DNA from 2 places in the Nitritalea sp. genome. Region 2 is predicted to be linked to the other one. Evidence: riboswitches for the same ligand, from Rfam matches in the RefSeq annotation. Region 2 holds a riboswitch; the other holds the start of a gene.
The links. A riboswitch is a leader RNA that binds a small molecule or an ion and turns the genes downstream of it on or off. The one in region 2 is predicted to bind thiamine pyrophosphate.

Region 1 (15,784 bases), on a different contig from region 2:
GTGGGCATTGCGGTGTACTACTACCGCTACAGTACCTGGAAGGGGCGGCGCCTCTATCTGGAGGACATCGTGGTGACCGCCACGGAGCGTGGCAAAGGTGCCGGCAAAGCGCTCTTCGATCGGGTACTGGAAAAAACGATGGAGGAAGCCTGCTCCGGAATGACCTGGCAGGTGCTCGACTGGAACCGCCCCGCCATCGCTTTTTATGAACGTTATGGTGCGGATTTAGATGGGGAATGGATTAACTGCAACATGCAAGCGACCGAAATCGCTGTTTATCTGGCTAAAAAGTAGGAAAAGATGCAGGTAGAATTAACAGGCAAGCGGGTTTTAGTCACGGGTGCTTCTCGTGGTATCGGCCATGCGCTGGCCCGCCACCTCCATGCAGCAGGAGCAGAGGTGCTCATTCATTTTGGCAGACAGCAGCAGGCAGCGGCAGAGCTGGCAGCGGCGCTGGGGGAGCGTGCTCATCCCGTGCAGATGGACCTCAGTAAACTGGACGAGCTGAGCGCTTGGTTCACAGGCCTCCGCGAGCGCTTCGGACCTATCCATTCCCTGGTGAATAATGCCGGTGTAGCCCATGCGGTCGCCATGGAAGCGGAGGAATCCCAGTGGCTGGCCCTGTGGGAGCACACCTTTCAGGTGAACGTGGGTGCCGTGGCAGTGCTTTGCAAAGCCTTCATTCAGCATGCGATTGCGGATGGACATTCAGGTAGAATCGTAAATATCGCTTCTCGAGCTGGTTTTCGAGGCGATACACCGGAATACCTGGCCTATGGTGCCTCTAAAGGCGCTGTGCTCAGCCTTACCCGTAGTATCGCCCGGTATTATGGAAAAAAAGAGATCATGGCCTTTAATGTGGCGCCCGGATTTACGCGTACGGACATGGCGAAAGACTTTATTCAGCGCTATGGCGAGGACTATGCGCTAAACGATATTGCCTTAAATAAGCTAACTGAGCCGGAGGACTTGGCGCCCATCGTAACCCTACTTTGTTCAGGATTGGCCGACCATGCGACGGGAACCAGTATCGATATAAATGCAGGCAGTTATGTGCGCTGAAGCGCAAACTTTCCCGCATAAGGGGTGTTTTTAGTAAAAAAACCCCTTATGCCTGCCAAGAAAGATGAAATTTTCACCCCCGAGATGGTGAAAATCTTGAAAATTTTCGGACTAGGTTCCCTCCTCTTTGTGTTTCTGCTCTCCTTTTTTAATGAACGGCGCGCAGATAACAGCGGCGACTCCGCACCTGAAATGCGTGTAGGAACGGCAGATCGCATGTATTTCCATAATATGCGTGCCTCGAATTATGAGCGTGAAGGGCGAAAAGATGCCAAGATGAGCATCTTTCGGCATCGAAAACGCACGCAAGAAGCTGCCTATCCACTTTTAAATTTTTCCATTTTAATCAACTGGGTAAAGGATGAGGCCTACATTTATGTGGAGCCTAATTTCGAAGAGCTTCCGATACATCTACGCTGGCAAGATGAAGAGGGCGTCCAGAGTGGAGAGGTTCTTTTTCAGGGAGGGGATAAATTTGCTCACTATTACTTTGCTCGTGAGCTATTCCCGCTATTAGAAGAGTCTAGGCAGTTTGAACTCCTCATGGAGGGCGAATGGGTCCCCGTCCTTGAAAACGAAAAAGAACAAGACATCCTCAAGACCACGCTTCAGGATTACTTTCGCATGACAAATTTAAAGTTGCCCGCTTCTTAGGAAAAGGTACCCTGGCTTATTTTCAGCTATTGAGCACGTATGACGTCTAGAGATTTTGCGCCGCACCCACCGAGACTGCTCCGAAATCCTGCATCTTTTCTCTAAGTTGACCCTTCAGCGCATGGCGGTATAGGTCAAAGCGGCGCTCCCCCACTCTGCTTTGATAGGCGTAGCCGTCATCGATGAGCATGGGCTTAAACTGAAGTCTATACACCGGTTTGAGCGTCTTGTTTTTTTGCACTTCGTGCAAAGTATACGTCCTTCCTTCTTTAATTTTTGGATCCCAGGTAAGCATGTAGCTATCTCCACGTGTATAATCGATGTAAGCAAGCATTTCCGTTTCCTTCCCATAGGAGTTAAATTTGCTGATCTGTTTGGCATTATCTGCATGTATAGCGATCAGGGTTTTATAATCTGGCAGCCAACTGTACGCTATATCCTGCGCATACCAAAATTTAATGTAAAACGATTCACTCGGCTCTAGCGGTGGTCCCTTGGGTCTGAAAATTGTGACGGTATCTGCATAGGAAATATCTGTGTAATGAAACGGCGGATTTTCACGCATGCGATAATAACCATAATACCCCATACGCCTGGGATTCACTTGTGGCATCAGCGGTCGATTGATAGAATAAAGAACATACCGTGCATCATTTTCTCCTGCTCCTGCTATCGGAGTCATACCAAAAAGGTGATAGGGGGTTAAAAACATGTGTGCCGTCTGAATGATCCGTGGGCGATCATATAGGTCATAGGCTTCTTTAACCTGCAAGCGACCGTTTTGTATTTCTATGATAATGCCCATAGAAATCTCCAAGACACTAAAAGTGTGCTCACTCAGACGTACCAGGTGTGAGGAAGACTCTACTTTCATTTCATCCACGATGAGGTTTTGTTTATCCAGCAGGTATAATTTGCGCCTAAGAAAGTTTCTATCATTAGAGAATAAGAGTAGCTTATATTCTCCCATGGGCAGATAAGAGGTTACTTTACAATTTTCACAACCATAAACCAGCTCGGGCCCCTCTTCCTGCGCGAAAGAGGAAAACGGACATAATAATAATAAACTACTGACCAAGAAAATAATCTGAATTATAAGCCGAAAGCTTTGCATAATAAATTTTTTCATTTATTTCAGTAACGAGTAAGGGGCCAAATGCATTTAAATCATATCTCAAATACACTTTTAGTTCTATAACTCCAATCCTTCATAGTTATCACAACTAGTTAGGAGACTTATCGTAAGGAAGATAAAGAGATAGAAATATTTTATTTTCTTCATAATAGCTATACATGATATGTAAACCTTTTTCCGTAACAAAACTAAATTGTGGATTTAAGCTTGGAGTATCGATAGGGGTTTTACCGACTATATCTAGCTTTTCGTTTAATATGTACAAAGTCCAGGATGCCTCTAGAGGGGTAATTTTCTCCCCTGTAACCTTACGTAAATCTGAGGATTCTTTAAAAAATCGGTAATAGAGGTTTCGATAAGGATCATAAAGTAAACGTTGAAACCAGGGGCTTGCAGTGTAATGATTTACAAATTTTTGCATATCGTCCTGAAATTCTACTCCATTATTATGAATAGAATTCCACGCAGCATAAACATGTTGTTTAATTTCTTCTTCTCCCACTGTATAAGCATAGATGGATGGCTCGGCGGGAAAAGTAACTAAAAAGGTGTTTTCTTTCGTATGCGTCAGTGCAGGTTCCCGTAATACATCAAAATAACGGTCTTTTTTGTAACGCTCTGGATAGGTTCCAAATGTCTGAAGTACCTCACCCTTTTTGGGATCAACTACAGCAAAACGATGTTTGTGATAGTAAGCTTTCGATTTTACTGGAACGTCGGGATAAACGGGTAAAACCCAAAAGTGAGGCAAGAAAAAAGGATCTTGGCCTGCATATTTAGCACTTACGGGATAAAGATTAGCTCCCTTATCGTCTACAAGTTTTAAAGGATAACTTCCTCTATAACCTTTTTTAACGGAAAAAACTTGAAATTTTCGTTCTCGATCTACAAGTGTCACGATACTATCCCGACTAAATACATGGAAGATGTCTAAATCAGCATCTACAGCGCCAGGCCCCTCCTCCTCAAAGGTCAGATGAAAACACGCTTCTGGATTATTCTTAGCAAATGGAATAAAATCTAGACTTAAGCGCTGTCTATTAAAACCCACTAAAAACTGTTCTTCCCCTTCAGTATAAATTTGGTATAAATCATAAAAGGGAAGGCTTTTATCATCCATATAGAGACTTAAATTTTGAACTAGCTCTAAGTCTATCGATTGCTTGGAGGCAGGGTGCTCGATTAGCCGAAAATTAGCTACAGAAGCATTCGGTTTATTGCACGCCATTAAGATAAGAAGTAAGCTGCTCTGGAGTATAAGTCTCCAAAGCAGCGTAACATTATTGCACCGAGCCATTATCTCCTAACGTTTGGTCAACATAGTAAACTGTGGCAGCGACAACACCTACAATGGCAACAACTGCCCCGGTGTCTTTCCATATACAAATTTTCTTCCCTGGACAGGTGTCACCCACCTGCTTGCATTTATCAGCCTGACTGATACGACAAAACTCTAATTCTTTCTTATTTTTATCTGATGAAGTATCAGAGGATGCTACAATAGGCTGATAAATACCGATAAACATTACCAATTGTACAAACGCAATTACTTTAGAGGTACATTTTTTCATATTTTTTATGGTTTATGTTAATAATTTAAACTTAATAAAAAAAACATACAGTACGCTATTTTGTTGATACTATTTTTGTATGAAAAAAAAAAAAACCAATAGAGATAGTCTATAAATCAACTTGCAAGGGGAATAACCTGCACTAAATCGTACTTTTGAATCAAGTGGATATTCCGGAACATGTTGCCCTCTCTACTCTAAAATGATTTTGAAGTTGAAACTTTGAGTTTCTCACTTCCCACAAAGACTATGGCGAAAGAAAGTCGAACAGGAAAATGGATATTAGTTCCCTCCAGTCGCTTTCCCATAATATCCTGTGTTTTGTTCGGTATATGTAAAACAAGAGTGCTTAATGGGGACTTCAATTCACATGCATCCTACAGTTGGTAGGTATCCCCTCATCAAAAAATTTTTCCAAATCAAAATCGAACGCATTACTGCTGTGCTTAGCGATGCCGTAAAGGGGATTCTTTGCGGCTTGATGGGCCTTATGTGTACACCTAAATCCTATGCTGTAAGCGCTAAACTGATATTTGTATAGAGGAGGAGTAGGTAAACTTTCGCCAACCATACTGTCCTAATAACTACTATGAAAATACCCCAGTGGCTATTAACAATCCATAAAAAGGCTCTCACCATTTAATAAATCGCCATGCACTTCGTGTATATATAAACCCCCCAAGCAGATGAAAACACTGCTCGGGGGATGGATAGCATACGAAATGCTTCCCTTTAAAAGCGTACCTGTAAGCTTGCCAGGAAATTCGTTCCCGCCATCGGATAAAAAAAGTTCTCTGTCACCAAAGCCCGACCCGCAGGCCCCTCATCCGGTAAAAAGTAACTAAACGTATAGCCATTTGGCTCATAGAGACGGTTAAAAAGATTATAAACCATAAATGTAGCCGTTACCTCAGGCAAAATCCCTGTTTGAAAGCGGTAGCTGGCGCGCAGGTCTGTCGTCCAAAACGCCTGCAGCATCCGGTCAGTATTCATGGTGTTATCTAAAAACTGGCTGCCCACATACTTCTGGAATAGATTCAACTCTAAGCCTTTTATGGGTTCAAAATCTATATTCCCCGCCGCCACTACATCAGGGGAAAAAGCCAGCGTCGTCTGCGTAAAGGTCTGCTCCTCCTGACGGAAAGTCTCCCCGGAAAAATCATCTATAAATGCCGTAAACTCTCGAATCTTATTGCGGCTAAAGGCCGCGTTACCTCCTACTCTCCACTTCGAGCTCAGCGCATAACCACCCATCAGCTCGATACCCGCACGATACGAATTATCCACATTATCCCGAACATAAGCGCCTACATCGTTCACCTGACCCGTCAGCACGAGTTGATCTCGATAATCCATCAAGTAAAAGGTGGCCTCATAATTCCATCGCCCACTCTTAGCGCGGATCCCTGCCTCCACATTCTGCATGCGCTCTGGGCGCGGAGCTCTATCTACGATGGGAGAATCTGTAAAATCCCGACGAACAGGCTCCCGATTCGCTACTGCATAACTTGCATATAAGGTCGCCCTATCCGATAAGAGATAGGAGAAACCGGCCTTTGGGTTCCAGAAGCTGAACTGTACCTCGCCACTCACATCCCGCAAGTCATTATTTATACCCTCGAAAGTATACCCAATACCTCGCCACTGCAGGTCTCCAAAAACATGGAAGCGCGGCAGCCATTCATAGGTGAACTTCGCATATACATTTACATCGTCCTTCGTGGCTACGTTATCGTAGTAGCGGTCGCGAATAGCATTATCCGCCGCAAACTGCATCCAGATTAACTCTCCAAAGTGGTCACCTACATAACGATTCGCTCCACCACCCACGATAGCATCCAAGCGCCCATCATCTGAAACATAATTTAAAGAGTACACCGCGCCATAGAAATCATTATCCAGCCAGCGACGGCGGATGATGTCCATACGCTCGATGCTTTGGCCTCCAATTTGAAGCGCCGGCAACCCATAATTACGCAGCCGATCATTCGGTCGGAACTGCTCAAAGTACCCCCTACCATAGGTGTAATGCAAGGCGGCATGGGCATTCCAGTTAGGCGCCAGCTGCCCCGTGTAAATGAGTTGATAATGATCCTGCTGATAATTATCTACCTGATTATCATAGGTATATGGATTAAACGTTCGCTGAGTAGCCAGCAGATGTTCCGGCACTCCTTCCCAGGCCTGATACGTTTCTTGCTGACCGGAAAAAATATTGACCTTCAGCATGTGCTTGTCTCCGTAATAGCCACCACTTACAAAAAAGGCCCGCATATCCGAGCTTGCTCGATCGATGTAGCCATCCGAAGTCAGTCGAGACAGGCGTACATCCATGGCCCAGCGATCCGCCAGCAGCCCCGTGCCCGCCTTCACGGTGTGGCGCAGCGTCCCGAAGGAGCCCACTCCATTATCCACCTCGGCGTAGGCCTCCTCTTCCAGCACATCGGTCTGAATGTTCAGGCTAGCACCGAAAGTCGCCGCGCCATTTGTGGAGGTTCCCACCCCACGCTGGATCTGAATGCTTTCCACCGACGAAGCAAAATCCGGCATATTCACCCAAAAAACGCCATGTGACTCGGCATCGTTAAGTGGAATACCATTAAGTGTCACATTAATGCGCGTTTGGTCACTCCCTCGAATCCGCAGGCCTGTGTACCCGATCCCCGCTCCCGCATCGGAAAAAGTCACCACGGAAGGCGTATAGTTCAGCAGCATCGGCAGGTCCTGCCCCAGGTTCAGCTTGCCCAGCTCCTGCTTATCGATATTTTGGAAGGTGGTCGGTACCAGCTCACTCGCGCGCGTCCCATACACCACGAAGGCCTCCGTCGTAAAGGTTTGTTCCTCTAAGGTAATGGTGAGCGGGCTACTTCGCGGCAGCTGTACCTCGATTCGCTGGGTCTTAAAACCGATAAAAGACACCTGCAGATGGATTTTGCCTTCGGCTAAAGCCTGAAAACGAAACTGCCCTTCGGCATCACTGATTTGGCCCTTTGGGGCTTCGCCCAAAACCATCAGCGAGGCTCCCGCTAGCGGCTGGCCAGCGCCATCGTAGACAGTGCCTTGCAGACTGTGCTGCGCCCAAGCACTCGTCCACTGAAGTAGGCCGAGCAGGCAGCATAAAACATACTTTTTCATGTGTAGAACTGGTAATAATGGTGAAACACAGGCTCTCCTGAGGTGAGAAAGCCCCTTAATGGTTTTACCCGAACGGCATAAAAATCCCTTTGGCGCGTGTGCGCACGATTTCCTGGAAAATTTTTAGACGTTTTCATGTTCCCTACGCCGGCATTACCCGGATCAGGTGGATGGGTATGATCTCAGCCCGTTATGTTAAGGCACCCCCTCATGATCGTGCTGCAAATGTACGCGCTACCTATTCGTTTTCCAAATCGCGCACTTTATTTATTACTTGACGCACTTGTTCCTCCACGCTTCCACTGGTCTCTAAAAGTGGTATGGGGCTTTCCAAAATTTCCCGCTTATGCCAGGCATGAAAAAAAGCTCTATCTACGGGATCTGGGAACCCACGCAGCGGATCCGGCTCCCACGGCAGGTCATAATCAGGAAGTACATAGAGCGCATATGGGTGCTCGGCATAGGCCTGTGCGATAAAGGGGGCTACCGCCCCAAAGGCATGCTCCTCCCAAATTTTCATCGTCAGCATGCTCGTGTCACACCAGAGATAGCGCGGCTGTAGCGCACGTGCGGCAGCTTCAGCGGCCAGTTGCCCTTTAGCGATTTCCCAAAGCGTCTCCCGCGCGTAAGGTGGCCCCTGATCACCCAAATATTCCCGAGCGTACTCTGGCAGCCAGATGCCTCCAAGCTGCGCCTGCAGTTCTTTAGCGAGCGTACTCTTGCCCGAGGACTCAGGACCTACGATCGCAATACTAAGCATGGGGAAGGACTTTTGCCTGCTTGTCGCGCTGCACAGTCAGGTACCAGGACCGCAGTCCGATGACAGCCAACACGGTGAAAAATGCAAATTGAAAAGCCGTCAGTGGGAGACCTTTATACAGGTACAGCGGCACGGATACCAGGTCTGTAATGATCCAAAAAATCCAGTTTTCTACCTTCTTTTTTGCCATCAGCCACATGGCTACAAAGGCGGAGGAGGTGGTGAAGCTGTCCCAATAAGGCACATCCGAGTCTGTAAATTGCGATAAGAGGATATACAACAAACCATAGCTCCCTAAGAACAGACCCGCGCTGATCCAGCGCTCCTGCGGAAGCATCCAGCTGACGGGGCGCTCGGGTAAAGGACCTTTGGGCTGCGCCCAAAGCCACCAGCCATAAACCGACATCACCGTGTAATAGCCATTAATGCCCATGTCGGCGTATAGCTTGTACTCCCAGCAAATAAACAGGTAGATACAGGTACTGATGATGCCTGTGGGGAAGACGGCGATATGCTTGCGTATCGAAAAGAGTACGCTGACGATACCGAAAAAAACCGCCACCGCCTCTAAGGGGCTGAGGGTTTCCCAGCGCATATCCCCGAACCAGGCTTTCCAGTCAGGGCTCAGCATCAGGAATCCTTATCGCGATCCTCGATAAACTGCTTTTGGATGTCGTCCAGCGGCTCCTCTCCTTTCTCTTCATCCCGAGCCGTTTCAGGCTTAAAAAAGGTGTTTTGAAAGATCAAAATAATCCCCACGCCGACGAAAATGGCGGCATCGGCGATGTTAAAAATGGGCCAAAGCGCTGTGTAAGAACCTCCCCAGAAGGGGATCCACTCCGGCACCACGCCTTCCCAAATGTCGACGTAAAACATGTCGATGACCTGCCCATGAAACCAGGGAGTCGGTGCATTATAGGGCGCGTTTTCCAACCACACCCCATAGAAAACGCTGTCGATGAGATTTCCGATGGCTCCTCCTAAGATCAGGGCGATGCTGACTAGGTAGCCCCAGTGCTGCTTTTGGCGAATGAGATAAAAGAGATAATAGCCGATGCCGAGCATGGCAACAAGGCGGAAGCTGGTCAGGATCAGCTTGCCATACTCTGTTCCCAGCTGCATGCCGAAAGCCATGCCGGGATTCGTGGTATAGTGGAGCTTAAACCAGTCTCCCAGTACCTTAATCTGACCCGGCGTGCCAAAATCCATTTGATAGTGCACCCACAGCTTCACCGCCTGATCCAGCGCGATGATAAGCAGCGTGAGGCCAAAATATTTCCAATATTTCATTCCACCTTTTTTAAGCAGCAGCGCCTTCCGCTAAGAAAGTTCTACTGATGCAATTTATATTTTGTGCAAATTCACAAAAACTTGTAACTCTTCCAAATCCAGTAGAACCCCATCCTGCATCTCCTCCACCTGCTCGAGGTAGAGGGCCTGTGTTTCGGCTTGGACATAGGAGGCGAACCCACCGAGAGTGGCCGCTAAACTCGGATGCGTACTTGCCAGCTGCACGCTGATCTTATCCTGCACCTCCAGCCCCATATCTTTTCGGATGTTTTGGATCCGGTTTACCAGCTCACGTGCCAGCCCTTCTTGCTCTAATTCTGGAGTAAGCGTAACATCTAGTGCCACGGTCACGCCACGATCACTGGCCACCGACCAGCCCGGAATATCCTGCGAAGTAATTAGTACCTCTTCTAATGTGATCTCTACCGTTTGGCCTTCGGCCAAAAGCACCTGCACCTGACCGGCACGCTCTATCTCTGCGATCTCGGCAGCACCCCAGCCCTGAATAACAGCACCCACCTGCTTCAGCAGCGGCCCGAATTTTTTCCCGAGCAACTTAAAATTCGGTTTCACTTGCTTCACGAGGATTCCTGAGGTGTCATCGATATAGGCCACTTCCTTGATATTTACCTCGCTCTTGATCAGGTCTTCCACCTGCTCGATGCGTATTTTCACGGCAGGGTCCAGCACTGGAATTAATATCTTCTGAAGCGGTTGGCGCACTTTTAACTTGTCCCGCTTGCGCAGCCCATGCACTAGGGAAGAAATATCTTGCGCCAGCTGCATGCTCTGCTCCAGTTCTCCATCGATAAGAAGGCTATCCGCTGGCAGCCAGTCCGTCAGGTGGATAGAAGTCGGTAGTGTGGCGCCATCCACGCGCACGGCTGCGGTGAGCTGCTGATACAGCCAGTCCGAATAAAACGGCGCAAAGGAGGCCATCAGCTGGCTGAGCGTAAATAAATTTTCATACAAGGTCTCATACGCAGATTGCTTATCTACGGTAAGTTCTCCACGCCAGAACCTTTTGCGCGCAAGCCGCACGTACCAGTTCGACAGCTGGTCCACGGTAAAGTTCATGATGGCTCGGGTAGCCCGGGTAGCATCATATTGGTCCATGGCCTGCTCCACCTCTAGGATGAGCGACTGCAGCTTCGAGCTGATCCAGCGGTCCAGCTCTGGCCGCTGCGCCACAGGGATCACCTGCTCTTGCTTATAAACGAACTCATCCAGATTCGCGTATAAAGCAAAGAAATTATATGTATTTTGAAGCGTCCCGAAGAAGCGGCGCTGCACCTCTCCTACACCATCGGTATTGAATTTAAGGTTGTCCCAGGGATTTGCATTACTCAGCATGTACCAGCGGAGCGCATCTGGTCCGAAGGCCTTTAAGGTCTCGAAAGGGTTCACGGCATTTCCGAGACGCTTGGACATCTTATTCCCATTTTTATCTAGCACCAGACCATTCGCGATCACATTTTTAAAGGCCACTTGGTCGAAGAGCATAACGGCGATCGCATGGAGGGTAAAAAACCAGCCGCGGGTTTGGTCTACGCCTTCGGCAATGTAATCTGCGGGGTAGTTCGCCTCGAAAAGAGCTTCATTTTCAAAGGGGTAGTGCCACTGCGCATAAGGCATAGCGCCGGAATCGAACCAGACATCGATCAAGTCGGGTTCGCGGTACATGGCTTTGCCGGAGGCAGAAACCAGCACCACCTCGTCTACATAAGGACGGTGTAGGTCTACTGGCTTATCGGCGTATGGGGAAGCCTGCATAAAGCCCTTAGCGATGGCCTCTTCTATACCTGCTTCCAGTTCCGCGATAGAGCCGATGCAGCGCTCCTCTGTGCCATCCTCCGTGCGCCAGATCGGCAGAGGTGTCCCCCAGAAGCGGCTCCGGCTCAAGTTCCAATCTACTAAGTTTTCGAGCCAGTTGCCAAACCGTCCCGTCCCAGTAGCTTCCGGCTTCCAGTTGATTGTTTTATTCAACTCCACCAAGCGCTCCTTATACGCCGTCGTTTTGATAAACCAGCTTTCGAGCGGATAGTATAAAATCGGCTTATCCGTTCTCCAGCAGTGCGGATAGCTGTGCTCGTATTTTTCTACCTTAAAAGCTTTGTTTTCATTTTTCAGGATGATGGAGATCAAGACATCGGTGGATTTAAAATCCGGATGTGTTTCGTCCTCACCGGTATAATTTTTCACATAAAAATCGTCCTTTCCGAACGTTTTATGTGCCGTAATGCCATGTTCCTGTAGCTTATCCGCCAGGTAGGCACCCACTATAGGTAAAAATTTCCCTTGCTTGTCCACTACGGGTACATCGGCTCCTGTTTCATCTTGCACGAACACCCCTGGGATGCCCTGCTGCACGAGGGTGCGAAAGTCATCGGCGCCGAAGGCCTTCGCTAGATGTACGATTCCGGTACCATCTTCTGTGGTTACATAGTCGCCCGCTACGATGGTAAAGGCGGGTGCTGGCAGCTCTAAGCCCGGAATAGGCAGCAGCTGCTCATAGCTTTGGCCCAGCAGGGCCGCTCCTTTAAAGTGCTCCACCACCCGGTAGGGAATCACCTTATCTCCTGGTTTATAGGCATCTAAGTCACCCTCAACCCCTTTTGCCTGTAGGTAGCTGTGGATGCGCTTTTCGGCTAAAATCACAAACTGCCGCTCGAAGGTGTAGGGGTTAAAGGTCTCCACTTTCACATAGTCGAGCTGGCTGCCCACTGCCAGGGCAGAATTAGAAGGAAGCGTCCATGGGGTCGTGGTCCAGGCCAACACATAGGTATTTTCCGCTTCGCGCAATTTAAACTGCGCGGTAATGGAGGTGTCTTTCACTTCGCGGTAGCAGCCCGGCTGGTTCAGCTCATGGGAGCTCAGACCGGTGCCGGCAGCGGGAGAGTAGGGCTGAATCGTATACCCTTTATAGAGGAGTCCTTTGTCGTAAAGCCTGCGAAGCAGCTGCCAGAGCGACTCGATATACTTGGGCTCAAAGGTGATGTAAGGATCATCCAGATCCACCCAGTAGCCGATTTGTTCGGTTAGGGCATCCCACTCGTCCTTAAAGCGCATGACCGTTTCTCGGCAGCGGGCATTATAGTCCTCTACAGAAATTCTTTTACCGATGTCTTCTTTGGTGATGCCGAGTTCCTTTTCGACCTGGAGTTCCACAGGCAAGCCATGGGTATCCCATCCCCCCTTTCGTTTTACTTGGAAACCTTTAAGGGTTTTATAGCGACAAAAAATATCTTTCAGGGTGCGGGCCATGACATGGTGAATGCCCGGCGTGCCATTTGCGGAGGGTGGACCTTCGAAAAAGGTAAACGTTTCTGCTCCTTCACGCTGATCTACAGAGGCTTGGAAGGTACCGTTTTCTTTCCAAAATCGAAGGATATCCTCGGCGATCTGGGGATAATCCACCTGCTTAAATTCCTGATACTTTTTCACGTATAGCTCGTTAAGGAGGTCTTTCCGCTGACACCTAGCCCTACGGGCAAAAGAGACGGAATGGAACCTCATTTATTTTGATGCGCAAAGTTACAAGAAAATAGCGCTTTTCGGGCATTTTTCTGGCACTAAAACGGCTCTCGGCGGTAGATTCGCATGTATGGCCTAGCGGCCAAACTGTCTTAGATGGTGATCGCTATGCTTAAACAGGACGATGGACCATTCCCGCTTATTTAGTGGCCCGAAAAAGGGGTGTGGGGTACGGATGCTGGAGTCAGGCGCTGCCAGAAAGGCACGTAAGCGCCCCTCAAAGTGAGCTTGCGCATCGCTGAGCTCCAGGTCATCTACTTTGCCCTGCGTCAGCAGCGGCTGGGCCACCTTTACATGCTTCGGGAATCGGGGCTGGAGATATAAAAAATAGAGTTTTGCCGCGCGCTGTTTCCAGGTGGCTGACCGGAGTGGTTTATCCCAGGTCAGGACTTTGTCGGCTACTAAGGCGCAGTGAGCGCACATTTCTACTACGTTCATTTTACCCCAGAGGGGCTGATCCTGTGCCTGAAGCGATTGGATACGAGGGAAGAGGGACTCGATTCGGGACATGGTCTACATGGTCTAGTGGGCAAAAGGTGGCTTTAGAATCAACTTTCTTCGCTTAGGGCTTCGTTTCCTTGTGTCTGTTTTTCGTAGAGGGTGGCGTAGACCCCTTTCGCCTCCATCAGCTGCTCATGGCCGCCCTGCTCTACGATACGCCCCTCATCGAGCACGATAACACGATCGGCTAGTTTCGCGGAGGAAACCCTATGGGAGATGATGATAGAAGTTCGCGCTTTCATGATGCGCTTCAGCGCCTCTAAAATCGCATTTTCTGTTTTGGTATCTACAGCCGAGAGACAGTCGTCGAGTAGGAGAATGGCTGGCTCCTTAGCGATGGCGCGGGCGATGGACACCCGTTGTTTTTGGCCGCCGGAAAGGGTAATCCCACGTTCCCCAAGGCGCGTTTCGAAGCCTTTCGGAAACTGAATGATGTTTTCGTAGACATCTGCATCCCGGGCAGCCTGTTCGATCGCCTCCTGCGAAAGGGTATCTGCCCCGAAGGCGATGTTATTTGCGATGCTATCGCTAAACAGGAAAACATCCTGCGGCACAAAACCAATCTGGCGGCGCAGGCTATCGGGGGCATAGGCGCGAATGGGTCGGCCATCAATTTGAATTTCACCACCGCTGACATCATATAGGCGCATGAGCAAATTCGCGATAGTAGATTTACCGGACCCTGTGGTTCCGATGATGGCTAGGGACTGGCCGGGGGCTAAATGGAAGGAAACCTCTTTTAACGCTTGCACTCCAGAGTCGGGATAGACGAAGTCCACATCCGTGAAGCGCACCTCCCCTTTGATGTCTACATCGAGTGCCTCCTCGCTGATGATGTCATTTTTCTCATCGAGAAATTCATTGATACGTTCTTGGGAAGCCGCCGCACGCTGAATGATGCTCGTCACCCATCCGAGAGAGGTGACGGGCCAGGTCAGCATGTTGACATACAAAATAAATTCAGCGATTACCCCATAGCCGATGGTTCCTTCGATGACCTGAATGCCGCCCACGTAAACGGTGATGATGGTGCTAATGCCGATTAAAGCTAAAATGAGTGGGTAAAACAGTGCCTGTACGAGGGTAAGTCGGATGGATTTATCTTTATAATCTTCCGAAGCTTTACGGAAAGCAGCACCGCTATCTTCCTCTCGGACGAAAGCTTTCAGCACACGAATACCGGAGAAGGCTTCCTGCACGAAAGTACTTAGGCCAGACAGGCTACGCTGAATCTTCTCAGAACGCTCGTTAATCATGTTGTTAACGAAATAGATACTGATCGATAGGATCGGCAGGGGTAGCAGGGAGTAAAGTGTGAGGGGCACATTTACGGACAGCATGTAGCCGATCACCAGTGGGAAGAGCACGAGTAAGTTAATCCCGTACATGATGGCGGGGCCGAGGTACATGCGGACGCGGCTCACGTCTTCTGTGATGCGTGCCATGAGGTCACCTGTGGAGCTTCGGCGGTAGAAGCTCAGCGGGAGCGCCTGATAGTGGGCATAGATTTCGTTTTTCATGTCAAACTCGATGAGGCGAGACATGATGATGATGGTTTGGCGAATTAAAAACAGGAACAAGCCACGAAGTAGCGCCATTAAGAGGATAAGTCCCCCGAAAAAGAGGATATGCTGGAGGTAGACGGCTCGAACTTCCTCAGCATAAGCAAGATCTGAAAAAAGCTTATAGAACGTAAAGCTATCGACCACATAATCTATGGCCACACGAACCAGCTGAGCAGGGATTATAACAAATATATTTGAAATAACGGTAAATAGTATGCCGAGCAGCAGGTAGTGCTTATACTTGTAGAGGTATTTATTTAATCTTAAGAGGGGTTTCACGAAAGAAAAACTTTTAAATCACTTGATTAGTTTCAGATAACTCTTTTAATTGCAGTAGAAAAGCCGGTGATAAATACATAATTTTGTAGCGGGTTTTTCAGTGCAGATAATCCCAAATATAACACTTTAATAAGTACCAAGTTCACATGCTAGAGATTAATACCGTGGAAAACGTACAGCAGACTTCTGTTTATGGTCAAATAGAAGCGCTCGGACACGAGCAGTTAGTGATGTGCTATGATGCGCCTACTGGATTAAAGGCCATCATCGGCATCCATAATACTACTTTAGGCCCTGC
Region 2 (15,784 bases):
GCAGTGGAGAGGGGCGAAATGCCACCTATTTTATCCGCGAAAGCTATGCGTATTATGCAGTAGATCGAGACCCTGCAGCGATTCAGTACCTGCGCTATCAGGCGAAAACGCTGAATACGAGCTACGACACCTATAGGTTTCAGGTTGCTGACCTACATGAAATACCCTTTCACACCTATTCCTTCGACGTGCTCCTGAGCTCCGCCGTGCTGCACTTCGCCCAAGACGAGGCGGACTTTCTCGCCCTCTTCGACGAACACATGCGTGTGCTGAAACCCGGAGGCATTTTCTTTTTACGCATGTGCATCAGCGAGGAGCTTGCTCTTGGAAGAGAGACCGCTGCTGCTGATCAGGAGGGAAACCCGCGCACACTGAAAGATGGCTCCTGGCGCTTTGTCCTCACGCCTATCCTGCTTATGGAGCTAAAAAACCGCTATGGCTTGCAGCCCTTGGAAGCCGAAAAGAGCGTCTCTGTCCACGGGCAGCGCCTGATGGGGAGCTTTATTTGGCAAAAAAATACCTCAACTGACGAAAAAAAGTCTTTATTTTGAACCTAAGCAGCTAAATCTTCAGTAATACGTACCGTTTATGATGAAAAAAAACCTTTACACCTTCCTTTTTCTGTGGCTCACGACCTGGGCCTACGGCCAAAAAAGTCCTGAGGAATTTTTAGGCTATCCCCTCGGCGAGCGCTTCACCCCTCATCATCGCGTGGTGGCCTACTTCGAACATGTGGCGGCGAATAGCCCGCTTGTAAAGCTCCAGTACTACGGAGAATCCTACGAACACCGACCGCTTTTCGTGGCAGTCATCAGCAGCGAAGCGAACATGAGCCGATTGGAACAAATCCGAGAAGACAATCTAAAACGTACCGGTCTACTTGCCGGTAATCCGGAAACAGGTTTGGCTATCAACTGGATGCAGTATAATGTGCACGGAAATGAAGCGGTAGCTACGGAAGCGGCCCTAATGACCTTCTGGGATCTAGTGAACCCAGAAGACAGCAGGTACAAGTCATGGCTCGAAAATCAGATCGTACTGATTGACCCTTGTGCGAACCCAGACGGAAAGGATCGCTACACCGTTTGGTATAACCAAAAGCAAAACAAGCGCTTGCAGCCTGATCCACAGTCGGTAGAACACAGTGAACCTTGGCCGGGAGGCCGTCCGAACCATTATCTTCTCGACCTAAACAGGGACTGGGCCTGGCAGACACAGCAAGAGACTAAGCAGCGTCTAGAGCTTTACCACCAGTGGATGCCACATCTTTTTGTGGATTTCCATGAGCAAGGCATTAACGATCCCTTTTATTTTGCGCCAGCCGCTAAGCCGGTACACAAGCAGGTAACCGGTTTTCAGCGTGAATTTCAGGAAATTTATGGGAAAAATACAGCCGAAAAATTCGACGCACAGGGTTGGCTCTACTTCACTAAGGAGCGCTTTGACCTGCTCTATCCAGCGTATGGCGACACCTACCCCATGTACAATGGAGCCATCGGCATGACCATAGAGAAGGGGGGGTCAGGCCGCGCCGGCTTGGGTATGTTAAATGCACTAAAGGACACGGTTACGCTAAAAGAGCGAATCGAGCATCAGCACATAGCAGGGATTTCTGCTGTGGAAGTGGCAGCGAAAGAAGCTCAAAAACTAGCCGATAACTTCACTGCATTCTTCAAGGATAACCGCGAAAATCCACAAGGGAAGTACAAGAGCTTTATCCTAAAAGTGGGCGATCAGCCGGAGCGTTTGCGCGGACTTTTAGCGCTCCTAGACCTGAATAAAGTAACTTATGGAGAGCTGGGCAGAAAGGCTACCTTCAGCGGCCTGGACTACCAGACAGGAAAGACGCGCAGCTTTACAGCAGAAGCGAAAGATATCGTGGTCAGCGCCGATCAGCCGAAGTCGGTGCTGGCGCAAATTCTTTTCGAGCCCGAAGCAGTACTGGAGGATAGCTTGACCTATGATATCACCAGCTGGGCCCTCCCCTATGCACATGGCGTAGAGGCCTATGCTCTGGATCGTGTAATCCGTCCGGAGCGAGAATTTGAAGCGGCGGCGTTCCGCCAAAATGAAGTGCAGACCGGCACACTTGCCTATATTAGCCCGTGGAGAGCGAGCGTACATCCCCGCTTTTTAGCAGCTCTGTTAGATAAAAAAGTGCGCGTGCGCTATGCGAGCTATCCCTTCGAGCTGGATGGAAAAAAGCACCCGGCAGGCGCACTGATCATTCACCGTAACGGAAATGATAAAATCGCAAGCTTCGACTCCCTAGTCGTCGCCACGGCGAATACGTTTGAGGTGGAGTTAACCTCCACGAAATCAGGCATGGTGACTTTAGGAAAGGATTTCGGATCCTCCGATGTACGCGCCATCAAAGCACCAAAAGTAGCCTTGCTGAGCGGTCCTGGTACTTCTTCTCTAAATTTCGGAGAGATCTGGTACCATTTCGAACAAGAGCTTGACTATCCGCTTAGCATTTTAGAACTGTCGAATGTGGGACGCTATGACCTCTCTACTTACGATGTGCTCATCATGCCTTCTGGAAGCGGGCTCCTTCGGGGTCAGGATAAAAAAATTAAGGACTGGGTACGTGCCGGTGGCAAATTAATCCTCATGGAAGGGGCCCTAGCCGAATTCGCCGCGGATGATGACTTTAGCTTAAAACGTTTCCTAAAAGACGAACAAGAAAAAGCGGCAAAAGACCGTGCGAAAGAGCGGGAAGAAAAACGTATCCTAGCCCCTTATCAAAGTAACGAGCGAGCACGCGTAAGCGGACAAGTGGCGGGCGCTGTCTTTGAAGTAAATTTAGACGAAACACACCCGCTGGGCTATGGCTACGGAGGTACTTACTACACACTTAAAAATAGTGCCAGCCGCTATGGGTACTTGAAAAACGGCGTGAACGCCGGAACCATTCGTAATCTTGAGCAGTACCGATTCGGCTTTGTAGGTAGCGAAGTGAAACCTAGTTTGGCAGAAAGCCTCGTGGTAGGAAGCGAAAGCATGGGCCGAGGACAAGTAGTCTACTTCGTAGATAATCCGATGTTTCGCTCCTTCTGGGAAAATGGCAAGCTCTTATTCGGAAATGCTGTGTTCCTAGTCGGACAATAAATTCATTCTAATAAGAAAAAACCATGGTCCCCTCATAGGCCTAGTAACACGTTGAGCACAGATCTTCGGGAAGCTTATGTGGGAATCTTTCGTCTACCGAGAGCCAAAAACCAAAAGAAGGGCTTCTTCCGATTGGAAGAAGCCCTTCTTGTTTTCCATGCGCATAGAAAGCGTCCTGCCCTAATCGCTTAAGCCGGCCTGCCTACACGTTAGGGCTATACACTTTTTAGAAATCATCGTCAAAATCTCGGTCACCGTTTCTTTCTCTTCCGTTTCGCCTTTCTTTAAATCCCCCAAAGCGGTAGGTAAAAGCGATCGTTCCGATTCGCGTCTCTCGATTAAATAAGCGCTGAAAGTCAAAATTTTCATCCGTGGTACGGATTCTAAATATCCGAGTATTGAAAATATCGCTCACATTGACGCTAACGGTAGCTTTTTTATTGAAAAGATCCTTTCTCAGCCCCATATTTATCCCCCAAATCGGCTCAATTTCCCCCTGAGGTAAAACGATAGGTCCTCGGTAGTCCGCCTGTATCTGCAGGGAAGCGAACTTAGGAATAGCCATGTTCGCCAGTAAATTCACCGTCCAAGAAAAATTCGAATTGTTGAAATTCGCCTCAATATTCTCTCCTATAATTTCAGAATAGAAGAAATTCCCCGACAGCGTCGCATCAAACCAAGAGGTAAACTGAAACTGATTTACCAGCTCTAAGCCTGTACTGCTACGGCTATTCGCATTTTCCCGAAGCTGCACAGACACATTATCTTCATTTAGACGAATTACTCGGGTCTGCACATCTGTTGTGAAGCGATGATAAACCACCGCATTTAAGAGGTATTTATCCCAGCCTTTCATATAGCCGAATTCGTAACTATTCGTAAACTCCGGCTGCAGTTCTTGATTCCCGATGCTCAGATTAAAGAGGTCATTTACGCGGAAAATAGGGGCCAGGGCCCAAATGTTAGGCCGGGAAATTCTTCGAGAAAAGTTCGCCGTTAGCTCTTCCTCGTCGCCTAAATTATAGGACAAATAGGCCGACGGAAATAGATTAAAATAATTATTCACAAAAGGCTCCGGATCACTCTCCAAGATCGAATTTGTCTCGGTATACTCCCCTCGTAAACCCGCCTGATAGCCAAGCTTTCCCACCCGATGGCGGAAGCTCGCATACGCAGCATAGACATTTTCAGTGAAGGAGAAAGCATCTGAAAAGAAATCGTCGAAAATCGGTACAAACTCGGTGTTTTCATCTCCTTGAGAAAACGTCTGGGCACGATCCCAAGTCCCGAGGGTTCCCTTTAATCCCGTTTCAAATTGGCTCCCATTTCGAAAAGGCTTTTCATAATCCAACTGTAATACGGTCAGGTTACTGGTCTGTGGCCTTTCGTTTTCCTGTATCAGGCGATTCCCGGGGACTTCGACCATCTGTTCGTTAAAAAACAATTGATCAAAGAAATCTACCTGAAAACGCTCATCACGTGAAAAAGAAGCCGAAGCAAAAAGACGCTGCCCCAGCGAATCGATCGTATACGTATAGCTCAGACCCGTTTCGAAATTGTTACTTTCCCTAACTTCGTCATTATTCCGGACAAAAAGACTATCTAAGGAACGGTCTATGCGCTGGGACCGCTGGTTCAGGATCTCAAAGCGATCTCGCTGGCGAAAATTACCTTGCGCATAGAAGCCTATAACCTGTTCATCCGTAACATTCCAGTCAAAGCCCCCTCTGAATAAATGGGAAACATCGACGCTTTCTTGAAAGGAGTCTTGGTCTAAAATGGGACTGGCATTCGCCAATGAAGCCTCTCGAAATCCTTCTGATAAACGAAAAAGCCTGCGATACTGATAGTTATAGGAAGCGTAATAGTTAATCTTTTCAGTTCCATAATTTAAGTTAACACCCGCATTATACTTATCACGCGTACCCGCAGATACATTAACTTGTCCATTTAAGCCGGTCCGCTGATTTTTCTTTAAAATGATGTTAATGATCCCACCCACACCAGCAGCATCATAGCGACTGGAAGGATTGGTGATCAGCTCTACTGACTGGATACTATTGGCGGGAAATTGCTCCAAAATACTTTCCGCATCATCCCCAGATAAGTTGGAAGGTCGTCCATTAATATAGATCAAGATATTTCCACTACCGCGCATGCTGATCCCTCCTTCATCGTCTACCTGTATAGAGGGCAGCGTGCTGAGTAATTCCGAAGCTGTAGCGCCTTCTGCCACGATACTATTTTCTACATTGTATCTGCGCTTATCGATATCACTCTCAAACATGGAAGCTACCCCCTGCACGACGACTTCATCTAAATTTTTCGCCGTATTCTCGAGACGCAGGGTCCCTAAATTAATCTCCTTTCGGTCGTTGGGCTGAAGCGTTCGAAAAAAATCATCATATCCGATAAATCCTATACGCAAGATGTACCCTTCTGCCGGCACATTAAAGTCAAAAGTTCCATCGAGTTCAGTCATGGAGCCCGTAATTAAAGTGGAATCAGCAGGTGCGAGTAGGGCTATATTCGCGAACTCAAGCGGATCCCCGGAGCCGGCGTCCACCACTTTCCCTCTTAGTCGGAGCTGATCCTGCGCCAGCGTATAGCTCGTAATAAAAAAAAGTAAGCCTAGGAAGATTCCCACCCGCCTGACTGTAAACTGAATCCATTTTTCGCTTTCCATCCCTATTTATAATTATTTCAATTATATACACAATATTTTCTGTACACTGAGCATATAAATAGTAACAAGGCTCGGTCCGCAATGTTCCTGAAATACATGTATCTACACAGAATAACTTTTAGGCTTATGAACTGCGCTATAGCGGTATGAGTGGTAAAAAAAATACAAGGTAATTCGGGAACTAATAAAAAATCTTCTTAGTTAGGTGTGTAAATTAGGGGTGTGCACGCGTTATGCCACACAAAAGAAACTTTTAATCCAATTAAAAACCTATTCTAATAAATCTACGTAAGGGTTCTTAATTTGTGAGCGAAACGTAAAAAAATACTGCTTAAAGGCGTCTTTTTGTACGAGAAAAGGTTTTTTTCACTATCTTCGAAGCATTGTATACGGGTGACTATATTAAAAAATGGCGGGATGTTATTCCGCCACTTTTTTTAGTACTTCCCGAATCAGGCGATCCACTACTTTTTCGCTGTCCTGTGAGAAAACTTGCTCTACACGGTTCGCTACGATCGCATTTACACTTAGCATCTCATGCCCCAGTAAGCGTCCCATCGCATAGTACCCAGCAGTCTCCATTTCAAAATTCGTCAGACGCAAATCAGCAATTCCTGTTTCTATTTTGGATAACTTTTCGATGATCGTAGGTATAGCAGGCGCTAAGCGCAGACTTCGCCCTTGTGGCCCATAAAAACCCGGACAGGTAGCCGTAATGCCTATTCGCATGGCACCACCTATTTTCTGAAGTAAACGACGAGAAGCGCTCATCGCGTAAGGCGTAAAGCCTAATTGTAGCGTCTCTGCCACACGCTGCCGCAAATTCTCCTCTTCTTCCGTATACGAAGGTGTATAAAAATGCATCAGCGTATCCAGACCCACAGCGAAAGCGCTAGCCAGATGTGCATCTACAGGAACGTCAGGCTGCATACTCCCAGAGGTTCCGATACGGATAATCGACAAACTTTTCTTCACTTCCTTCTCGCGCCGCGTTTTGAGGTCGATATTCACGAGAGCATCCAACTCATTCATAACGATCTCGATGTTATCGGTCCCCATGCCCGTGGACATCACCGTGAGCGGCGTCCCTTTGAATGTTCCGGAATGAATGGCAAACTCACGCTTCGTCGTTTTAAACGTGATCGTGTCAAAGTATTGACTTACCTTCTCCACACGCTCTGGATCCCCTACCGTGAGAACAGTTGAAGCCAGATTTTCTGGCTTCAAGTTCAAATGATAGATACTACCGTCGGCATTTAGAATAAGCTCAGACGCAGGTATTATCTTGTTCATGTTGTAAACTTTTGATTTTTTCTTTGTTGGGCTTACGTTGCAACCCCAAATAAGGATTATACCCATTGCTTTTTTTAGCGTAATAGCCCGTACCGTCATAGGGTCTCTTTTCTGGATGCTCTTGGCAGCTCGTGGAGCAAGCTCCTTCTAACTCCCAGCCACAGTTTTCACAGATAGGGACGTGCACATTACAAGTAGGATTCGCACAGTTCACCATACGATCTGAAACAGTGCCGCAAACATGACAGGTGGATATTACTTTGGGATTTACCTTGTTAACATCTACAGCGAGGCGATTATCAAAGACATAACATTTGCCTTCGAAATCCTCTCCCCCTACATCCATCCCGTACTGAATGATCCCTCCATGCAGCTGATAGACATCTTCAAAGCCTTGCTCTAACAGAAAGGCTGAAGCTTTTTCACATTTTATTCCTCCCGTGCAATAGGTGAGTACCTTTTTCCCTTTCAGATGTTCTAGCTCTTTTACTTTTTCGGGAAATTCACGGAAATTATCGATGTCCAGGGTGAGCGCATTTTTAAAATGACCCAACTTATGTTCGTAATTAGAACGAACATCTAAGATTACGACGTCTTCCTGATCCTTTAGCGCCTTGAATTCTTTCGGAGCCAGATGCTTTCCTGTGCGGACATTGGGATCCAAATGGCGTAAGCTACTATGCACGATTTCCGGCTTATAGCGCACATGAATCTTACTGAAGGCATGCGCATCATGCTGCTCTACCTTAAAAATAGTAGATGCAAACCGAGGGTCTGCCTGCACATAGGCCATATACTTTTCACAATCCGACATAAGGCCCGAAACGGTCCCATTCAGTCCTTCATCGGAGATAATAATCCTGCCACGAATATTGTTTTCCACGCAGAAAAGATGATGCTCATCGCGGTACGCCTCCGCATTCTCTATTTGCGCATAACAGTAATAGAGTAAAATAGCGTAATCTTGTTTGTTTTCCATAACGCATGCCCTGATTCCAGCAGGGTGTTATTTGTGATCAACTAAACCGTTACTATATAATTCTTTGCACTAAATTCTGACGAATAGCATCAAGCCTTCACCGGTACGGCAGGATTACCGAACACGGTCTGCCCGGCTTTAACATCTGAGATTACTACAGATCCGGCGCCCACGCGCGCACCTTTTCCGATCGTGACTCCTGAAACTACGATGACACCCGAGCCGATAAAAGCATCCTCTTCTATGCGGACACCTGCATTAATCAGCGCACCGACACCTACCTGAACGTAATCCCCGATCACACAAGCATGTTCGACTACGACACGACTGTGGAGCATGCAGTGGCTTCCAAGCTCAGCTCCCTGACCGATCAGCACTCCAGCATTTATGAAATTCCCATGGCCGATCGCTGCATCCGGAGCGATAAGCGCCGCAGGATGAATCGCATTCACAGGCTGCATTTTTCGTTTTTCATGAAGCATCTTCACTAAAAACTTACGGTACTTTAGATCGTCTACCGCCACGAAAGCCTCACATTTCTTACCTATCAGTTTTAAAAAGCCATCATCTTCGGTATGACCCAAAACAGAAACCTCACCTATTTCCAACCCATGCTGTGACGTATCCTCTTCCAGAAAGCCATAGACGACGATGTTATTTTGCGTAAAAATAGATAAGGCGGGACGAGCGATACCGCTGGCCCCTAATATAATCACAGGTTTTTCCATAGTGCTTTTTAAAAGATTACAAAGATACAGCTTTCTCCTTTAGTGTACAAAATACCGCTAAATCACGCTACACGTACAGCACTATGCCTATACAAAGAAAGGGTAGCATTCACCCTCTAGACAAAAACAGGTACCAAACGATAAACACATTACATCATACGCACCTTTGGCAAAGGACCCTTTGGCCGAAGCGCCGCCTGCCCAATTTTACACTGCAGGCAGCCCTTTGCACTACAAAAATGCTGATAAAGTCCCATTACACCCTGTGCATCGAAAGCACTAGAAAGCGGAAATCCTGCCTCCGTATAGATACGTGTCACCTTATTTCGCTCCGCTGGATACTGCATGAGCAGGTCGATCGCACGTTCACGATATCCATCCTGCTGCATGTACCGCGCATACGCGAACCAAAGCGGCACGCGAATATTCAGACTTAGGCGCTCTAAACTATCCCTACTCAAACCAGCAACGCCCTTCTTATCACTTTGGCGACCAAGATCAAAATGTGTATGCCAATAGCCTGGAACTTGATTCACACCAGCAGCTAAATGCGCAAGAAAAACCTCCTCCGCCTGATTGATCCCGTCCCATATGTTCGGCAGGGAAAGCAAATAGGCGATCGCCTGCGCCAGCCTCCTGCCAGGAAAATTCGGAGGGCGTACCCCTTTTCTGCGCCACAATATGGAAGGATGCATATACCGCAAACGATGCTTCTTCGCCAAGTACAAGTATTCCTCTTGAAGCGATCGGACGTAGCTATCTGCGGCATGTCCCGCTAAGGGCAAAAGCCCGGCACTGCCGAAGTAAAGCGCATAAATGCTAAGCATGCGACTACCTCCTAAACGGCGTACATCTGCTAAAGAAACAATCTGTGCTAACTCCAGCATGGGCAGCTGGTTGAGCTTGAAACCAAAACAATAAAAAAGCCACCAGTAGCTCACCAGCTCCCAGTCTCCTTTACTGCGCTCTAAAAGCGCCAATATAAAGTCAACCTTAGACAGGTAGCGCTCATGCAGCGCCACCTCCATGGCCGAATACAAGACAATTTCAGAAAGCTGAGGTAAAAACTCCTGACACAACAAAAAACCATCCTGCCGTTTGAAGGTCTCATATTTTTCTATCACCTCAGGTTTAACCCTATCTTTTAGGATAAGCGTGGGTAGCGCTGTGCCATTCGATCGAACAACCTGTCGGTCCTCCTCCCAGACTACGTGCAGCACGACCTGTTCATACCGCGCATCTCCCTGATGTCCATGCCGGTACCAATCCGAGGAACGCGTATGAATTTCTATATGTCCCACGACCAAAAGACCATCGATCAGCACGTGCGCCTCTAAAAAATCAGGACCATCGTGCTGATTATAAAAACCCACACGCTGCACCTGAAGCGTCTGACCGTCGACCAGACGTAGGCCCTCAGTATGAAAATACAAAAAACGCCAAACAAAATGTAAAAAATCTTCCTTAAACAACATAAACCTTTTGATAAAAATAAAATACTCCGAAAAGTTCGTTTAATTCCATGGAGAGAGTCGGGAAAAAAGCGCTTATTCCTAATTTTTTATTACTTTGCAGTAGAAAAACACCTGCCCAGCCTCTTTATTCATTTAAGTACCTAACTGATGACGCTACACCCTCGACCGACCGCCATAGTTAGCTTGTTTTTATTCCTGCTCCTGCAAGCTTTTCAGGGCCTTTGTGCCACCGAGGCACCAGACGACGACCCTACCTCAACTCTGGACAGTTTACTCCTACTCCTAAAAGCCCCCCTAGTAGATAGCGTCCGAGAAGACGTTCACTTGGCCATTTTTTTTGAGCTGGCTTTTCAAGATAACACACGTGCCCTCGCCCATCTGGATACCTGTATTTTACTGGCAGAAAAGGAAAATTCTAATCGTTCCCTCGGCCGTTTTTATAACAATCAAGGCGTCATCCATAATGTGAGTGGACGCATGGAGCAGGCACTAAAAAGCTTTATGAAAGCACTGGAATATACCGAATTAGCGAATGATACGGAAAACCATATAAATATTTTGGGGAACCTGTCGAGTATCCATCTGTATAAAAATCAGCTCAATCGCGCCCGCTACTACAACCAAAAAGTATTCGAGCTTATCGATAAAGATGTCGATGCCGATGTGTATATGAAAACCCTAAACAACCTCGCCATCATCGCTAAAAAAGAAGGGGATTTTGAGGACGCCTTTCAAGCCTACACGGAAATTATAGACCTTGCGAAAAAAAACGGCAACACAAGATCGGAGGCGAATGCGCTGAACAACCTCGCCATCTGGTACCTGGATAGCGGAGAACCCGAGACCGCGCTGAAACTCCTGGAGGAAGCCCTACCGCTTAACTTGGCCATAGATGACCGCATTCAGCAGTTACTGAATCACCTGAATATGGGACGTGTTTTCTTGGAATTGCAGCGTCCCGAGGAGGCGCTGGCGCAAAGTATACTGGCCATTGACATCGCCGAAGACGAAGGATATAAAGAGGAAGAAGCACTGGCCTACAAGCTGTCCGCAGATGCCCTACAGGCACTGGAGCGCTTTTCGGAGGCTTTTCTCGCCCTGCAGACCTATACCGAGCGTATCTTAACATATAAAAAGGAAATATACGATTCTGAACTGATGGAACTACAGGAGACTTTTGATTTCGAAAGACAAGAGCAAGACATCAGCTATTTAAAAGAAAAAGAAAGCTTACAGACGGCACTGCTCGACAAAAGACAGAATCAAATCTACCTATTTATTGCGCTCCTTCTACTCACTATCACCGTGCTGGCCATCGTATACTACCTTTTCGCGGAGAAGAAAAAGGTGGCGCAACTTCTCGAAGTAAAAAATAAAAAAATCGAGACCCTGATTCGCGAACTCCATCATCGGGTAAAAAACAACTTGCAGATCGTCAGTTCTCTTCTAAACTTGCAGTATCAGCGTACCGCCGACCCCAGCACGAAGGAAGCCATCCGAGAGGGCCAAAGCCGCCTAGAGGCCATGACACTCATCCATAAAAACCTCTACATGCATGAGGATTTTTCGGGGATTAATATGAAAGATTACCTGGATTTTCTCACCAAAAGTCTCGCGATCTCCTACGGCTTTCCTGTCGAAGCTGTACATACGCGCGTGGAACTAAAAGAACCGATGTTTAATCTCGACCAAGCGATCCCCTTAGGGCTTATCGTAAATGAACTCGCTTCTAACGCGTTTAAATATGCCTTTGATGGGCTCCCTGTAGACACAGTACGCTTGGAGCTGGAGCTGCTCGAAACAGAAAATAAAAAGGTAGCCTTGCATATTAAAGATAATGGTAAAGGGTTACCTGCCAACCTGATTCCGGAGCAGAGCAGTTCGTTCGGGCTTCGACTCGTAAATACCTTAAGCAGACAGCTCGATAGCACCCTTACCCTCACCCGGGATAGAGGAACTTCTTACCAGTTAGAATTTGATCGTAAATGATGAACGGAATAAAAATTCTTATCATAGAAGACGAGCTACTCGTCGCGATGGACTTAGAAGAAACCCTCCTGCGCTTAAACTACCAGGTAGTGGGTACTGCACACACAGTGGCCTTGGCTAAAAAGCTGCTAACCGAGAAACGTCCCGACTTGGTCCTGTGCGATGTAAACTTAAACGATTCTATCGATGGGATTACCTTGATGGCTGAGCTACGTAAGCAGCACACCTTTATCGTCATCTTTTTAACGGCATTTCATGATAACGCTACCCTGGCACGCGCTATGGAAGTGGGTTTAAGTAATTACATCGTTAAACCCTTTCAGGAGGCACAGCTTCGCGTAACGCTTCAGATGGCTATCGAGCAGCACAGGCCGAAAGAGCAGGCCCTACGCCAACTGCTTTCCCCGAAAGAGATTCAGGTACTTGAGCTCCTGTACAGAGGAAAAAACCCACAAGAAATCGCAGATGAGCTGAATAATAGCTACCAAACGATCGCTACCCACACAAAAAATCTTCGTAGAAAGCTGCAGGCAAAAAGCAGCTTGGACCTCGTCGCTTTGGTCGCTAAAAATCGATGGTTTGAGCCCTAGAATAGTTGCGAAGCAAAGAAAAAGAGCCCTGGGGAACATTTTTTTCTCTCTGGCGTTAAACCTATAACTCGTTAGGGGTGGCCATGGTCTTGGCCTGAGAAATACCCTCGAACCTGATCTGTATCATAACAGCGTAGGAAAACGAAGCTAGCTCCCTTCACAGGGAAAAAAGCCACTTTGTGCCCCCGCGCAAAGTGGCTTTTTTGTTTTACTATTTCTTATCTTATGAACGAATACAACTATGTTGAAAGGAATTTACGTCATCACAGACGAAGTACTAACGCCTAAATCTAGCCTTCGGGCGCAAGTAGAGGAATCCTTGGAGGCAGGCGCTACCGTGGTCCAGCTACGTGATAAAAGCAGCACCGATGCAGAACTACGAGCAGTAGCGGAAGACCTGCAGGAGCTTTGCCGCAGGCATCAGGCCACCTTTATCATAAACGACCGGGTGGAGCTGGCGCAAAAAATAGGCGCGGATGGCGTGCATATCGGTTACCATGACCTTTCTATCCGAGAAGCTCGCGCCCTATTAGGCCCCGATAAAATCATCGGCATCTCCTGCTATGGCGACCTAGACCGTGCTGAGAAAGGCATCGAAGCCGGTGCAGACTATGTTGCCTTCGGGGCATTTTTTCCCTCTCCTACAAAACCTAAGGCGGATGTGGTCGACAAGTCCATCATCGCGGAAGCCAAAAAACGCTTTCAGGTGCCCGTCTGTGTGATCGGAGGTATCACCAAGGAAAATATCACCGAACTGGCCCCCTTTGGAGCGGACCTATATGCCACTGTCAGCGCCGTTTTTGGGGCCCATTCCATCACTGACGCGATCTACGAACTAAAATCTAAAACCCATCTATAACATGCAAATTTCCTTAGCCATCGAATGGTTCTTAAACCCGGATCACCTCCCCCTGCTGGTCGCCGACCAAAAAGGTTTTTTCCAAGAAGCGGGTGTCAGCAACTTTAACCTAATCGTTCCTGAAGCGCACTATGACGGACTGGAAGAGCTGATCCAGGGCAAGATCCAATTTGCCACCAATGAGCCCTTACACTTAATAGAGCAGTACGATGACGCGTTCTTGTCCCTGGGCACCTATTTCCAAACCAAGGGGGGAGTTATCATGAAAGCGGCCTCGTTAGATGCTTTGCGCATGGGCGAAAAAATTCGCGTCGCCACACCTGTGTCAAATGAAAAAACCAACCGTATCGGCCTAGAGATCATCCAGCGCTATGCGGCGAAGGAGGGCATTCATGTAGGAGCTGAGCAGGTAGCCTTCATCGCAAAGGATTTCTACCTCATCCAGCACATGGAGGACGGTTTCGATGCAGGATGGCTGTATTTTTATAATTTTGAAGGCGTGGAAGCCAAGCACAAAGGGCTCGACGTGGTCTTCATGGACTGTGACACCGCCGGGTTCGCAAATTTCTGTGGCCTAGACCTTTTTACTTCCAAAACCTTCTATAAAGAGCAGCCCGAGCTCGTGCACGGCTTCGTGGACGCTGTAAAAAAAGCCATCCGCTGGATCCACGATAACCCTAAGGAAGCGGCCACTATTTACTACGCCTACATGCAAGAAGAACCAAGTGCTCTAACAGACGATATTTTAGTGCACACCGCACGCTGCTTCGACCCAGAGTTCGCGAGCAGCTTCGAAAAAGAACTCCCCATTCTGCATTTCTTTAACGAAATCGGCATCACAAACTTAGAAGAATCCCGTTTTAAAACCGCCTTTTTAGCATGAAGTACACCTATGTCGCGGGCCTCCGCACCCGCACCCCCTTAGTAGAAGCGATCACCAATTATGTCACAGTGACGGACTGTGCCAACATTATTTTAGCTGCGGGAGGCTCTCCGGCCATGTGTGAATCCGCCGAAGAGGCCTATGCCTTTACAAAGCTGGCGGCAGCTGCTTACATTAACATTGGCACCCTCACCCGAGAGCAGGAAGAGGCGATGCTTTTGAGTACGCGTGCCGCAAAGGAAATGGACATCCCGGTGGTTTTGGACCCTGTAGGCTGCGCTGCCATTCCGCGTCGCAAGCCTTTTATCGATCGCTTGCGCACGGAAGGTGTAGTGAGCGTCGTGAAAGGAAATATGGGAGAAATAAATAGCTTGGCAGGTGTAGCGGCGCAGGTTCGGGGAGTAGACGCCCTTGATGATGGCCAAGACGGAACGGAAACGTGTATGCGGCTTGCCCGCGACTGGGGCTGTATCGTGGTAGCCACCGGTAAAGTGGACATCATCACCGATGGCATCCGTGTGGCGTATGTTCATAATGGACATGAGGTGATGACGCGGATAACAGGTGCCGGTTGCATGCTGGGAGCGCTATTGACCGCCTTTTGTGGGGCACATCCCGAGAAGCTATTTGAAGCCTGCACGATGGGCACGCTGCTTATGGGGGTGGCTGGAGATCAGGCTGCCGCCAAAGAAAATGGTCACCTCCCTGGCACCTTCCGTGCGGGCTTGATGGATGCCATCTATTCCACAGATGATAAAAAGTTACAGGAATTGGGGCGCTTAACATTTGGTGCTGCTAATTAAATCAGACAGGTAAAGGTAAAGCCTAACCATGGGCTCGTGTAAGCGAACACCCCTACCTATATGGGCGGCCACCCTATATGAAATTGTATATGCCCGGAAACCCGGCCGACCGAAATATATCAAATTGTATATGCCCGATAATAAGGGCGACAGCGATATATGAAATTGTATATGCCCGGAAATACGGGTGGCCGCCATATATGAAATTGTATATGCCCGAAAATCAGGGCGACCGCAATATATGAAATTGTATATGCCCGATAATACGGGCGACCGCTAGGGTCGCCCCTACCGGATACCCATTTCGACGATTGTCCATTTCGACGAATACCCATACCCACGATTACCCATTTCGACGGATACCCATTTCGACGGATACCCATTTCGA

Region 1: linked by a shared signal. The riboswitch ahead of ACXIT9_RS04765 (TonB-dependent receptor) and the one ahead of thiE (thiamine phosphate synthase) in region 2 are both predicted to bind thiamine pyrophosphate.

The regions. Positions count from the first base shown of each region.
Region 1 covers NZ_JBSZCV010000008.1:191,711-207,494, forward strand. The annotation lists gene ACXIT9_RS04735 (N-acetyltransferase family protein) at 1-294, shown strand, start outside; gene ACXIT9_RS04740 (SDR family NAD(P)-dependent oxidoreductase) at 301-1,062, shown strand; gene ACXIT9_RS04745 (hypothetical protein) at 1,111-1,716, shown strand; gene ACXIT9_RS04750 (hypothetical protein) at 1,763-2,686, opposite strand; gene ACXIT9_RS04755 (DUF4221 family protein) at 2,940-4,148, opposite strand; gene ACXIT9_RS04760 (hypothetical protein) at 4,132-4,422, opposite strand; gene ACXIT9_RS04765 (TonB-dependent receptor) at 5,155-7,557, opposite strand; TPP riboswitch at 7,680-7,775, opposite strand; gene ACXIT9_RS04770 (AAA family ATPase) at 7,796-8,317, opposite strand; gene pnuC (nicotinamide riboside transporter PnuC) at 8,310-8,948, opposite strand; gene ACXIT9_RS04780 (lipoprotein signal peptidase) at 8,948-9,607, opposite strand; gene ileS (isoleucine--tRNA ligase) at 9,662-13,051, opposite strand; gene ACXIT9_RS04790 (DUF1569 domain-containing protein) at 13,217-13,651, opposite strand; gene ACXIT9_RS04795 (ABC transporter ATP-binding protein) at 13,690-15,486, opposite strand; gene ACXIT9_RS04800 (Glu/Leu/Phe/Val dehydrogenase dimerization domain-containing protein) at 15,633-15,784, shown strand, end outside.
Region 2 covers NZ_JBSZCV010000010.1:344-16,127, reverse strand. The annotation lists gene ACXIT9_RS08620 (class I SAM-dependent methyltransferase) at 1-551, shown strand, start outside; gene ACXIT9_RS08615 (M14 family metallopeptidase) at 589-3,111, shown strand; gene ACXIT9_RS08610 (TonB-dependent receptor domain-containing protein) at 3,338-5,797, opposite strand; gene ACXIT9_RS08605 (nucleoside phosphorylase) at 6,218-7,090, opposite strand; gene trhO (oxygen-dependent tRNA uridine(34) hydroxylase TrhO) at 7,065-8,069, opposite strand; gene ACXIT9_RS08595 (acetyltransferase) at 8,159-8,797, opposite strand; gene ACXIT9_RS08590 (DUF2851 family protein) at 8,947-10,272, opposite strand; gene ACXIT9_RS08585 (tetratricopeptide repeat-containing sensor histidine kinase) at 10,420-12,261, shown strand; gene ACXIT9_RS08580 (response regulator) at 12,258-12,851, shown strand; TPP riboswitch at 12,915-13,008, shown strand; gene thiE (thiamine phosphate synthase) at 13,093-13,710, shown strand; gene ACXIT9_RS08570 (ABC transporter substrate-binding protein) at 13,712-14,593, shown strand; gene thiM (hydroxyethylthiazole kinase) at 14,590-15,396, shown strand.